Regions from separate parts of the Paenibacillus sp. FSL M7-1455 genome, predicted to be linked through region 3. Evidence: predicted binding sites of a transcription regulator. Region 3 holds the regulator's gene; each other region holds the start of a gene.
The links. Region 3 encodes NrdR, which represses ribonucleotide reductase genes. Its sites were predicted from a motif close to AACACNATATATNGTGTT; they were not measured.
Positions count from the first base shown of each region.

Region 1: a site for NrdR is predicted at 2,439-2,456, ahead of nrdI (class Ib ribonucleoside-diphosphate reductase assembly flavoprotein NrdI). Genes of this name have one in related genera too.
Region 2: a site for NrdR is predicted at 1,911-1,928, ahead of NYE48_RS09015 (anaerobic ribonucleoside triphosphate reductase). Genes of this name have one in related genera too.

Region 1 covers NZ_JBBORO010000001.1:177,611-182,113, forward strand. Annotated here, with positions in the region: gene nrdE (class 1b ribonucleoside-diphosphate reductase subunit alpha) at 1-1,972, opposite strand, end outside; gene nrdI (class Ib ribonucleoside-diphosphate reductase assembly flavoprotein NrdI) at 1,959-2,318, opposite strand; gene clpP (ATP-dependent Clp endopeptidase proteolytic subunit ClpP) at 2,605-3,201, opposite strand; tRNA gene NYE48_RS00895 (tRNA-Arg) at 3,516-3,590, opposite strand; gene NYE48_RS00900 (sugar-binding transcriptional regulator) at 3,891-4,503, shown strand, end outside.
Region 2 covers NZ_JBBORO010000001.1:1,955,396-1,959,898, reverse strand. Annotated here, with positions in the region: gene NYE48_RS09015 (anaerobic ribonucleoside triphosphate reductase) at 9-1,871, opposite strand; gene NYE48_RS09010 (GNAT family N-acetyltransferase) at 1,988-2,926, opposite strand; gene NYE48_RS09005 (GNAT family N-acetyltransferase) at 3,107-3,667, opposite strand; gene NYE48_RS09000 (DinB family protein) at 3,664-4,125, opposite strand; gene NYE48_RS08995 (ABC transporter permease subunit) at 4,365-4,503, opposite strand, start outside.
Region 3 covers NZ_JBBORO010000001.1:1,509,764-1,514,266, forward strand. Annotated here, with positions in the region: gene coaE (dephospho-CoA kinase) at 1-385, shown strand, start outside; gene NYE48_RS07050 (lytic transglycosylase domain-containing protein) at 382-954, shown strand; gene NYE48_RS07055 (alpha/beta-type small acid-soluble spore protein) at 1,086-1,304, opposite strand; gene nrdR (transcriptional regulator NrdR) at 1,451-1,927, shown strand; gene NYE48_RS07065 (carbohydrate ABC transporter permease) at 2,263-3,147, shown strand; gene NYE48_RS07070 (carbohydrate ABC transporter permease) at 3,144-3,968, shown strand; gene NYE48_RS07075 (ABC transporter substrate-binding protein) at 4,050-4,503, shown strand, end outside.

The sequences.
Region 1 (4,503 bases), 1.3 Mb from region 3:
TCGACACGGTGCTGTTGACATGAAGTACGGTCGAAATGCCTTGATCCACGTGCTGCTGAATCGCGGCGATCATGTCGATCAGGCGGAACTGGTCGATGTTGTAGGCCGATTTGTAGTACCACTGCGTCTCCGCGCTCAGGAACGGCATCGGATAGTAGGTCGTCGAATTTGCGTATGTACGCGTTTCGATGTGTTCGACGATCGGCATGACGCTGGACGTGGCGTTTTGGATGTACGAAATGCTTTGCGTCGGCGCGATCGCCAAACGGTAGGCATGGTACAAGCCGTGTTTTTGCACTTGCTCCTTCAGGCGGGCCCAATCCTCCGGAGTTGGGATTTCGATGCCTTCAAACAGCTTCTGAACGCGTTCGGACGTCGGACGGAAGTCCGTCTCGAGATACTTGTCGAAGTAAGTGCCTTTGGCGTATTCGGATTTTTCGAAATCTTTGAATGTCTCGCCGCGGTCGCGGGCGATCTCCATGCTTTTTTCGATGGAGTAGAAGTTCATCATCATGAAGAACGTGCTGGCGAACTCTCTGGCTTCCGCGCTTTCGTAGGCGATTTTGTTTTTCGCAAGGTAACCGTTCAAATTCATGGCCCCGAGTCCGACGGAATGCAGTTCGCGGTTCGCGCGCTGCACGCCTGGGGCGTTTTCGATCTTGGACAGGTCGCTGACCACCGTCAAGGCTTCGATGCCGACATGGACGGAATCCTTCACCTTGCGTTGTTCCATCACGTTGACGATGTTCAGGGACGCCAGGTTGCAGCTGATGTCGCGGCGGATGATGTCCTCGATGCCGTAGTCGTTGATTTCCGACGTCTCCTGCAGCTGGAAGATCTCGGTGCACAGGTTGGACATTTTGATCTGGCCGATATCCTTCAGCGCATGCACGCGGTTGGCGTTCGTTTTGTTCACGATGTAAGGATAACCGGATTCCAGCTGGGTGGAAGCGATTTTCGTCAGCATGTCGCGCGCGCTCATCACCGTTTTTTTGGTGACTTGGTCGTTGGCAAGCAGCTCCTCGTACATCTCGTCCATGTCCAGGTCGTCCAAATGTTTGCCGTAGGCTTTGTAGACGGAATATGGGCCGAATACGACGAGCGGCTTGTTTTGAGCGGCAAGCTCATAAAATTTGTTCGGAATGATGAGTCCGATGGACAACGTTTTGATTCTCAGTTTTTCGTCGGCGTTGATTTTTTTCGAATCCAGGAATTCGATGACGTCCCAGCCGAAAATGTTGTAGTATCCGGCGCCCGATCCTTTGCGTTGGCCCATCTGGTCGGCATAAGAAAAGGCATCCTCCATGAGTTTGAGCACGGGCATGATGCCTTTAGCCGCTCCGGCTACCCCTTTGATCGGTTCTCCGCGTCCGCGAAGCTTCGAGAGGTTCACCGCCACGCCGCCGCCGATTTTGGACAGCTGCATGCAGGTTCCGAGCACGTAGTTGATCGAGTTGAGGGAGTCGTCCATTTCCAGAAGGAAACAGGATACCAGCTCGCCGCGGCGGCTTTTGCCCGCGTTCAGGAAGGTCGGCGTCGCCGGCTGCAAGCGCTGGTCGATCATGGCTTCCGCGATCCGCAACGCCTTCCCGATGTCCCCGTCTCCCAGATGCAGGGCTACGATGGCCACCCGGTCCGGATACTGCTCGAGGTACATCGTTTTGTCGTTCGTCTTCATCGCGTAGTCCTTGTAGAACTTCGAGATCGCCATGTAGGACTGGAACTGGAAGTCGCTTCTTGCCGTCAGGTTAAACACGGATTCGACTTCCTCGTACGTGTATTTTTCAAACACGTTTTCGTAGTAGTCGTTTTGGATCAGGTAGTCGAGTTTTTCCCGGAGGGAACCGAACTTCATCGTGTCCTTCTCGACTTCCTCCATAAAGGCTGCGACCGCTTCTTTATCTTTGGAAAGCTGGAAATAACCGTCAGCCCCCCGCTGCATCAATTCGTTGTTCAATTCAATATGCTTCAATAGTCCGCACCCTTTCAACAAAAGTTTCTATATCCTGCGTTGTTCCCGACAGCTCGAATTTCGTGAGGATCGGCACATCGTACATTTCGGAGATCGTGTCCGCGCTTTTGGCGAAGCGGGGGCCCCAGTTCCGGTTCCCGCTGGCCGATACGCCGCGCAGCATTTTGCTGTTGCGGGACAGGAACGATTTTACTTTCTCGGGGACCTGCCCGAAACCGGTCGTGTATGTCACGAGCACGTAAGGCTCGTCGATTTCATCCTTCTCGGCGATGGACACGCTCCGCATATTCAGCTTGTTTATGAAACGTCTGACATTCCCTGTCTTGGAATCGTAGACAACCAGCATACTCTATCACTCCTACCGAATCTTTGCAAAAAAAACGACGCTGCGTCCTTAGGCGAATGCAAGTCGTAATAGGTTATATATGATGTTTGGGATCAATATGTAGTTGGTAAATTGAATTTTACATCAATATATTGGGTTCGTCAATGGACAAATGACGAATTCCCTATGAGAGCGGTTGCGCTAGAACAGGTAGAATCGGCGGCAGGGCGCGGCAAAAAAGGGCTCCCGAAAGATCAAAAAAAGATCTTTTCGGGAGCCCTTGACGTCCTGCATCTAGATATGGTGTTTAGACGCTTTGGACCGGAGGATGCTCAAGCACTTTATCGATAATGCCGTATTCAGCTGCATCCTGCGCGCTCATGAAGTAGTCGCGGTCGGTGTCGCGCTCGATGCGCTCCAGCGGTTGGCCTGTACGTTCGGCCAGGATGCGGTTCAGCGTGTCGCGCATTTTCAAAATGCGGCGGGCGCGGATTTCGATATCCGTTGCTTGTCCTTGGGCACCGCCCAAAGGCTGGTGAATCATGATCTCGCTGTTCGGCAGCGCGTAGCGTTTGCCTTTGGCGCCTGCATTCAGCAGGAATGCGCCCATGGAAGCGGCCAGGCCCACGCAGATGGTGGACACATCCGGCTTGATGTATTGCATCGTATCGAAAATCGCCATGCCGGCCGTGATGGAACCGCCTGGGCTGTTGATGTAGAGGTGGATGTCTTTGTCAGGGTCTTCGGCAGCCAGGAAAAGCAGCTGGGCAATGATCGAATTGGCTACCACGTCGTTGACATCGGATCCCAGGAAAATGATGCGGTCTTTCAAAAGGCGGGAATAGATGTCGTAGGCGCGTTCGCCGCGGTTGCTTTGTTCAACGACCATAGGTATATAACTCACGTGGAAAACCTCCCTATATAGATGGATATGCGGATGTTGCAACATTCGGTCCCGGACCGCGGGCCAACGGGGAAGGCAACGGGCCGGACCATCGGGTCCATGCCGCTCCCGGTCGAACGCGATCCTTGAATGTTTGCAGCGTCCTTGGATCAACTATCGATGATTCTATACTTACTCTTACCGTATTAACCACATGATAAACAATTTCGAACAAAAAGTCAAAGAAAGTCAAACTCAGGGCAAAAAAAATAGCCATGATTGGCTTTGGCTGTTGAGGTTAATCTTATGGTAGATGCTTTTCATTAAAAATAAAATGGCGCGCCCGCGAGGAATTGAACCTCGATCTCAGGCTCCGGAGGCCTGCGTCATATCCATTGGACCACGGGCGCATATTTCAAACGCTGCTTCAATCGGATTTCCGGAAGGCCGCAGCCTCATATATTCCGTACAGCAAGAGTTATTATATGATAAATTTTGCGGAATTGCAAGCAGATGTTTTGAAACCGTGGAAAATAGCCCGCAAACGCCTGTATAAGAGGAAAGAATAATGTGAAGGATAGACGGTGGACTACTTGCAACAAGGGGTGAAATTGAGTAGAATATAAGTGGGACTTAAATCGTTACTGTGGGACGTTTTAGGGCCAGGGAGCAGGAGAGATGGAAGTTGAAGTTGCAGGAGTGGAGAGCAAATGCGGAAAATATTAGAGATACAAAAGCAGCTTCTGCCTGATCTCATGGACGTGCTCAAGACAAGGTACAACATTCTCCATCAGATCATGCTCTCGGAGCTGATCGGCCGGCGTACGCTGGCGGCCTCGCTGCATATGACGGAGCGGGTGCTGCGCGCCGAGACGGATCTATTGAAAGCCCAGGGGCTTATCGAAATCGATAGCTCCGGCATGAGGATCAGCGAAGCTGGGCGAAGGCTGCTGGAAGAGATGGGCCCGATGGCCAAGGAACTGTTCGGACTGAACGAGCTGAGCGAGAAAATCCGCCGTACATACGGCCTGAGGAAGGTCGTCGTCGTGCCGGGGGATTGCGAAGCATCGCCGCTGACGAAGCGCGATCTCGGCCGCGAAGGGGCGAAGGCGCTGCTCGGCGTCATGAATCAGGAAGACACGATTGCCGTCACGGGAGGTTCCACGCTGGCCGCGGTGGCGGAGGAACTCAATCCGCATGCTTCCGTCTCGATGAAGAACAGCTGGTTCGTTCCGGCGAGGGGCGGACTTGGCGAAAGCGTGGAGTTTCAGGCCAATACGATCGCTTCGACCATGGCCAAACGCGTAGGCGCCCAATACCGGC
Region 2 (4,503 bases), 450 kb from region 3:
CACGCTCCTTATCTCCCGTGTTTCAGGCGGTCGGCTTCCTCCGCCCGCTTGGCCGAATTCCATTTGTCCATGTCGCCTACCAGATAGCCGGTAATCCGCCGAATCCGTTCGACCTGGGCGCCGTCGCATGCCGGGCAGCGATCGTCGATGATGCCGCTGAATCCGCATGTTTTGCAGCGGTCCACCGGGTGGTTGATCGAACCGTAGCCGATCCGGTTGTCCGCCATGCACCGCACGATCCGATCCAGCGCGGCCGCGTTGTGAATGACCGATCCGTCCACTTCGACGTACGTAATGTGACCCGCGTTGCAGAGCTCGTGATACGGCGCTTCCAAGCGGATTTTATCCGCCGCCCTGATCGGAAAATAAACGGGAATATGGAACGAATTCGTGTAATAGTCCCGGTCGGTAACGCCGGGTATGGCGCCGAACGCGATCCGGTCCTTTTTCACGAATTTCCCCGACAAACCTTCCGCAGGAGTCGCGATCAGCGTAAAATTCAAGCCGCTGTCCTTCGTTTCGCGGTCCATCCGTTCACGCATGCGGCGGATGATCCGAAGCCCCTGCCGCTGAACCTCCTCGCTTTGTCCGTGATGGCGGCCGAAAAGCGCCGTCAAAGCTTCGGCCAAGCCGATGAAACCGACGCTCAGCGTCCCCTGCTTCAGCACGTCGCCAAGCCGGTCGTGAGGCTGGAGGTGCTCCCCGCCCCTCCATACGCCTTGCGAATATAAAAAACGGAAATTCCCGGCCCGCCGGCCTGCCTGGTACCGGAAGCGCTCATGAAGCTGGCGTACCGCCACGTCCATCGCTTCGTCAAGCCGGCGGTCAAACTCTTCCGGACCTGCGGACAAAAGGGCAAGTTTGACCAGATTGACCGTCGTAAACGACAAATTGCCGCGGCCGATGGCGGTTTCCTCCCCGTTCACGTTCCCCATCACGCGCGTCCGGCAGCCCATGTAGCAGACTTCGCTTTCCTTCGTTCCCCGGTCGTAGGCTTTGTTGAACGGCGAATCGAGAAACGCGAAGTTCGGGAACAGCCGGCGGGCGGTCGTTTCCAGCGCGAGCCGGTACAAGTCGTAGTTCGGATCCCCCGGCTGAAAGTTCACTCCTGACTTCACCTTGAAGATCTGGATCGGAAAAATCGGCGTTTCTCCGTGCCCGAGACCCCGCTGGGTCGCCAGCAGCAGCTGCTTGATCAGCATTCTGCCGCATTCGGACGTGTCCGTCCCGTAATTGACCGATATGAAGGGAACCTGGCCGCCGCCCCGCGAATGCATCGAATTGGCATTGTGGATGAACGCCTCGCAGGCCTGGTACACATCCCGTTCGGTCATGCTCCAAGCTTCGCGCTCCCGGTCGAAATCGTCTTGGAGCGGCAACTCCCGCAGCAAGCGGAGCTTTTTCTCGAAGGTTTTGCGCACGTACGGCGCAAGGTCGGCGTCAAACATCGGGAAAGCTTGTCCGCCGTGCTGCTGGTTCTGGTTGGCCTGCAAAATGATCGAAGCCAGCGCCATGGCGCTTTTGATGTCCTGCGGCTCGCGCATATGGCCATGGCCGGTATTGAACCCGCCCCGGAGCAGCTTGCCGAGCGGAATTTGGCAGCAGGTCGTCGTTCCCGAGGCATAAAAATCAAGATCATGCGGATAAATCAAATTTTGTTCGATCGCTTCCTTGGCCTCCGGCGACAATAAATGTTCGGCAGCGTACATTTTGGCGCTTTCGCTGGCAAATTTGCTCATCAGCCCCATGGGCGACTTTCCGTCCACGTTCGCGTTTTCCTGAAGCAAATCCGGGTTGCCGTCTTGCAGCATATCGTCAAAGGAACGCCAGAGACGATCGGCCGGATCCTTGATGAGATCATTCATTTCCACTTCCTCCTTAAGGCGCAAAATGGGATGGCTAATCCACCCGACACCATATATAGTATTTAATTCGAAAATCAAACACTATATCTATTGTCACACCCCGGAGAAAAGCTATTTCTGCTTTACCTGTCAAACGTCATCGCTGGCCAAAACAAGGGGCCCGGCATAAAGCCCAACCGATGGCATAACGATTCGAGCGGATGGCCGTGCGCGATGCGGGCGCGGAGCATCGGCTCCCCGCGATGCGCCAAAGCGGTCAAAGCCCGCCTCAGCATATTTGTCGCGACCCCTTTGCCTCTAAAACCCGGCCTTACGGCCAGCGCTTCGATCACCGGACAGCCCTCCGAGTACCCGATCAAACAAACGCCGATCAAAGCATGCGTTGCACGGTCATACGCTGCGCCCGAGGCTTCCAGCACGGCTTCCGGGCTTTGGGCGGCAAATTCCCGAAGCCGAAGCAGCGTCTCCGGAAAAGACACGGCGCCTCTCTCTCCGCTCTCCCCGCCCTGGGCATGCTTAAACAAAAACAGCCCGGCTTCGCGCTCCAGCTTCAGCCTCGTTTCCCCGGAATCGCACGCGGTTTCCGCCCGGCGCCAAATCATCTCGGGATGCTCGCCTTCGAATACGGCCGTCGGACGCCGCATCCACCGGAATCTGCATGGGTCCGGCCGAAAGCCGGCCCGAATATAGTTGTCGGCGTCGCCGTCCGGGACCTCCATTGCCTGGATCGGCAGCCCGTTGCCGCCTTGCCGCCGCAATGTTTGCGCGATCAGCCGAATCACCTCGGCCCCCCCTTCAAAAGGCGGAACCGTAAAAAAATACCGGAATGCCCAAGGCGACAGGGCCAGCCCGCCGACAACGGTCTGATCTTTGACGAGCCAAAAAGGCTCATCGCCCCCGGAGAGGAAATTTTCCTTCTCCCGGCATCGGAAAGCGATCGTCGCCTGATGATAATAAACGTGAACGTACCGCTCCCATTCCGGGGCATCCGCCCGGCATAAATGAAGCGACTCCGTCAGCTTGAGCGTAGACGCCTTTTTCAGCCATGTCTTGCGATCCATACCCAACGAACCTCCTTCTGCCTTCCGAAAGAAAGCTTCCCTACTAGATTACGTTCCGCATGACCGGTTTCATGCCATTTGGCCGCCGAACCCTCTAATTCTTTGCCGCCGGTTCGCCTGAAACGGCAAAAGGGCCGCACCCTTGTTTGTCTCGATTGGAGACCAAGGATGCAGCCCTCGCTATGTAACTGTTTTTTCGTTCCGGCCGTCCAGTTCGATCAGCCAGCAGTCGCGGTACGCCCCTTCATGCCGTTCATGCCGAGGCAGCAGCTTTTTCCGCACGAACCCGCATTTCTCGTAAACGCGAAGCGCGCGGGTATTCCAGGTTTGCGGGTCCATGACGATCCGGTCGGCCTTCATCTCGCCAAGCAAATATTTCGCCATGGCCCGGATCAGCATCGTACCGATTCCGCGGTTCCAGTAGTCCGGCTCGCCGATAAACTGGTCCATCCCGAAAATGTTCTCCTGCGATCCGGCATAACCGTAAAGTTCCCGTTCTTCCCCATCGATCTCGTAATACTGGATATAGCCGATCGGTCGGTTCCCGTACGACACGATGTTTCGGACGATACCGCTATCCTCGGCGTAGAAGTGCTTTTGCACCCGATCCAGGTCATGGGGCTGATCCCGGCCTTCGTAAAATTCCAGCACGCGCGGGTCGCTGAGCCATGCCGCCAGCAGCGCGGCGTCTTCCTCCGCCAAGGGCCTGACCGAAAGCTCTCCTTCGCGGAACAGCATCATGCGAAACTCGCCAAATATGTATGGATTTGAGCCATGTGATGGCGGTCATGTTCGTAAAAATCAAGCAAATATTCGTCCACCGACAGCTTATCTTCATGTCTATGGCCGAATTCGGATTCCGGAATGCCCTCGATGACCTCGACCAGCTGCCTGCGCGCTTCCACGGTTTGCCGGATCAAATCCTGCTTGCTCTGGGTCAGCCCGTAAGCCGCGGCGTCGCGGTTGAACTCGTTGAAATCGAGCGGCTTCAGCGTCATCGGCCGATGCTCCGCCATGGGCCGTAACGCGTTTTCCAGAAAGTACCGGTCCCACAGCATCATATGGCTGATGATGTCGCGCGGCGACCATTTGCCTTCCGCGATCGGCCCCGCCCACTGCTCTTCGCTCAAACGCTCCAGCGATTCGGCGAACCGGATCAGCCCGGCGAAAGCTTCCAGTTTCTCCTGCTTCGTATTCATCGAAATATCCTCCTTACAAAGAAATGGTTGATTCCTTTCCTGATCATACCATTGAATCCGGAACCAAGCAAGAACATTTGTTTGGTTTTTGGCATGCCAAAGGTTAATGATGGAAGAGATATCCGAAAAATTCGGGGATAACGGAAAAACGGGCGCACCGTATCGCAAGATCCGAATGGAACGCCTCCGACGCCGCCGCCGCCCGCTTCTCCTGTCACGTGCTTCATCCCCCGCTCGAATTACAGCAGCAAATTTCTTTTTCTGAACCAAACGATCCCGGCCGCAAAACCGGCGAAGCCGACCGCCAGCAAAATGAGGACGACCGGCGTCAAATGAACCGTTCCATTGACGATATCCGCGGTGTCAAATAAAGAAAAC
Region 3 (4,503 bases):
CGTATTCCGCGACCCTACCCAGCGCAAAGCTCTGAATGACATCACCCATCCTGCCATCCGGAAGGAGATCCGCGGGCGGATGGACGATTTGCAGCGGGAACATCCGGACAAGCTGGTGGTCGTGGACATCCCCCTTTTATACGAATCGGGACTTGAACATATGTTTGAACGCGTCATGGTGGTTTATGCCCCGGAGCACGTTCAGCTGGAGCGATTGATGCGGCGAAACCAATTGACGGCGGAGGAAGCGGCGGCAAGGATCCGGTCGCAAATGGATATTGAGGAAAAGAAGCGGAAGGCCGATATCGTGATCGACAACAGCGGAGACGCTGAGGAAACGGAGCGGCAAGTGGATCGGTTCTGGCTTCAAGCGGGATATGTATGAAGGCTGTTCGATTTTTGCGCAAAAAAAGAGTCCTGCTGCTGCTGTTCATCGGTTTTGTCGCGGTTTTGTTTTTCAGCACGAACTGGATGTCCTGGTTTTACCCGATCTATTACAAGGATAACATTCGCGAGCAGGCGGAGCGCTATGACGTTGACCCGTTTTTGGTCGCCTCGATCATCCGCGTGGAATCCAACTACAAGCTGGGCAAGGAATCGAAAAAAGGAGCGCTCGGCTTGATGCAGCTGATGCCCGACACGGCCCAGTGGGTTATGGAGCAGGCCAAGCTGCCGGAAGTGACGATGGACCATATCAAACATAAACCGGAGGCGAGCATTGCCATCGGAACCTGGTACCTGAGAAATTTGAGCAACCAGTTCAAAGGGAACCGCATCGCCGTCATCGCGGCCTATAATGCAGGACCGGGCAAGGTGGACGGGTGGTTGAAAAAGGGAGTTTGGGACGGAACGCTGGAATCGGTCAAAGATATTCCCATCGGCGAAACAAGGCACTATGTTCAGCGGGTGATTTATTATTATAATCAATATACGCGGATATACAACGAGTTTTGAATTTGGGGCGGACAAGCCATCCGAAGGAACTCCATAAGCGGGGTTTTGCTCTGACGATTCCGTTCCCATCACGGCAAAAAAGTATTGAAGCAGCCTCATCGGCTGCCCCAATACTTCTTTGGAAGCATGTATTATTGGAATTGACCAGCCAGTTGTTGTTCAGCCAGGGTCACCAAACGTTTAGTGATGAGTCCCCCGATCGAACCGTTCTCATAGGAAGTCATGTTGCCTTGGTATCCGTCTTGCGGGATGGAGATACCCAGTTCCTGAGCAACTTCGTATTTCAATTGGTTCAGGGCTGCAGTAGCTTTAGGTACTACCAGGTTGTTGGAGTTGTTGTTTTGAGCCATTGATGTTCACCTCCTTGCTGTTTGTAAAAGTAGTATGTCTCAAAGATTCAAACTTCATCACTTTTTTTAGATGTTTTTCAGTTGGAAATTATAAGTAATTTTTTGTATCATCCCATCCACCCTCAAGGTAAAGGAAGTGAGTATGCATGAAATGTCCCTACTGCGATTACGCAGGCACCAAGGTGCTGGACTCCCGTCCGGCCAACGACAACAAATCGATCCGCCGCAGACGCGAATGCGAAAAATGCAGCAGGCGTTTTACGACGTTCGAAATGGTGGAGGAAACTCCGCTGATTGTCATCAAAAAAGAAGGAAGCCGCGAGGAATTCAGCCGGGACAAAGTGCTGCGCGGCCTCATCCGCGCATGCGAGAAGCGCCCGGTATCGGTGGAACAGCTTGAAGCCATCGTGTCCGAGGTGGAAAAAGCGCTTCGCAACACCGCGGTAGCGGAAGTCGAAAGCCGCCACATCGGCGAGCTGGTCATGGAGCAGTTGTATCCGGTGGACGAGGTTGCTTATGTGCGTTTTGCCTCCGTATACCGGCAGTTCAAAGACATCAACATGTTCATGAAAGAGCTGAAAGGGCTGCTTTCGAAGAATACGATGCCCGACTCGGTCGACTGACCGGATGTCCGAAGGCGCAAACGGCTAGGTGGAAGACATCAAGCCGCTTGCGTCTTTTTTATTTTCCGGGGTTACCGGCAAAAACATGGCATGGCATGGCATTCTGGGTGAATTCTTTACTTATGTGCCGTTGTAAAGTTCTGAAATTTATTTTAATTTTGTCAAGGTTGTTCGAAAATAAATTGTGAAAATTCGTTGACAACGGCAAAATATCAAATGTAAGATAATAACATATATGGGCTGGTTATGACGAAAATACATCGGGAGACATGGGAGGGGTCATCGATTTGTCTAATTTTGAAAGCGTTTTAAATGTAAAAAATCCTAAAAGCAGGATGTCCAAACGGAACGTTTGGAAAGAGCATGTCTTGGCTTACGCATTTTTGGCGCCTTCGATCATTTTATTTATCATGTTTTTGTTTTACCCGATGCTGAAATCCGTTTATTTGAGCATGACGATTACGGATCCTCGGGGACAGGTGGCCGAGTTCGTCTGGTTCGAAAATTTCTTGAACCTGTTCCAATCGCGCCAGCTTTATTCCAATTTGAGCGTAACGCTTCTGTTTATTTTGTACACGGTGCCGACTTCGCTGATCTGGTCCTTGTTTTTGGCGGCGATCACCCACAACAAGCTGCGGGGAATGAAAATTTTCCAATTCATATTTTCGCTGCCGATCGTCATTTCGGTCGGTACGGGCTCCATTATCTGGTTTTTGCTGTTTCACCCGACGGCGGGGATGTTGAACTATTTTTTCAGCCTCATAAGCGTTGGCCCGATTCCGTGGCTGACCGACCCGGCCTGGGCGCTCATTTCCATTTCCATCATGACGGTTTGGATGAACATGGGTTTTCTGTACATCGTGTTGTCCAGCGGGCTGCAAGGCATTCCGGAGGAGCTTTATGAAAGCGCTAAAATCGACGGTTCCGGACCTGTACGCACGTTTGTGCGGATCGTGATTCCGCTGTTGTCGCCGACGATTTTTTTCGCCTTGATCGTTTCGGTGATTGGAGCTTTCCAGGCTTTCGGCCAAATTCATATCCTGACCAAAGGCGGTCCGATCAACTCCACCAACGTCATCGTCTACTCCATTTACCAGGACGCCTTCGTGAACTTCCGCTTCGGGATCGGCAGCGCGCAGGCGCTCATCCTGTTTTTGATTATTTTGGCGCTGACCGTGCTGCAGTTTAAAGTTCTGGAAAAGAGGGTGCACTATCAATGATTGCGAAACGAACGACTGCGCTGCTGCTGTACGTCCTGCTTGCCGCGTTGGCGCTGATGGTGTTGTATCCGCTTATTTTTACGGTGTTTTCGTCGTTGATGACCGAAAAAGAAGTATCCAATTTTCCGCCGCCGTTGTTTCCGACCCGTTTCCATCTCGATAACTTCAAGGAGGCCATCGCCGGATTTCCGATCGTCCGGTTCATATTGAACAGCTTTATCGTATCGGCCGCGGTCATGATCAGCCAGGTCGTGACATCGAGCCTAGCGGCGTACGCTTTTTCGTTCCTGAGTTTCAAAGGCAAAAACGCGCTGTTTGCGATGTTTCTGTCGACGATGATGATTCCATGGGAAGTGACGATCATTCCGAACTATTTGCTGATCAAAAGCTGGGGCTGGATGGACAGCTACCAGGGGCTGATCGTTCCTTTCATGGCCGGCGCTTTCGGGGTGTTTCTGCTCCGCCAGTTTTTTCTGCAGCTGCCGCGCGAATTGTTCGACGCAGGAAAAATCGACGGATGCGGGCATTTGCGGCAATATTTTTCGATCGTGCTGCCGCTTTCCAGGCCGGCGCTGGCCACGCTTTCGGTCTACGTGTTCTTGACGCATTGGAACCATTATCTTTGGCCTCTGCTCATTACGAACCGGGCGTCCATGCGGACCGTCCAAATCGGGGTGGCGATGCTGCAGCATGCCGAGGTCATGTCCTGGAATTTGATTTTGGCCGGGGTGACGCTGGTGCTGCTGCCGTCCTTCATCCTGCTGGCTTTAGGCGTCAAGCAGCTGGTGCGCGGCATCGCGGCGGGGGCGGTAAAGGGATAAAAGCGGTGATCGGCCTTGGATTTGCGGCGGGGCTTGTCATACAAGGCTATAGGCAGGTTTTTTAATAAAAGGGGAGGAATGATGCAGACTATGGGGAAGAAGAGGCTTGTAAGTCTGATGCTGGCAGCGGTAATGCTGCTGATGGCGGCCTGCAGCGTGAACATGGGCGAAGAAGAGCCGAAAGCAGCCGAACCCGGCACGAAAGGCGCCGAAACGAAAAGCGGGGCGCAAAAGGACGTGTTCTGGCATGCCATGGGCGGGGCGACGACGAAGGTCGTGGATCAACTGGTGGACAACTTCAATAAGTCGCAGGATAAAATCCAGGTGGAAGCGGTGTACCAGGGAACATATGACGATTTGCTGAGCAAGCTGAAGGCGTCGATGGGCACCAGCGAAGGGCCGACGGTCGTGCAGATGTACGAAATCGGCAGCCGGTTCATGGTTGATTCCAAGCTGATTACGCCGATGCAAAACTTTATCGATCAGGACGGGTGGGACGTCGGCCAGCTTGAACCGAACATCAGCGGCTACTATA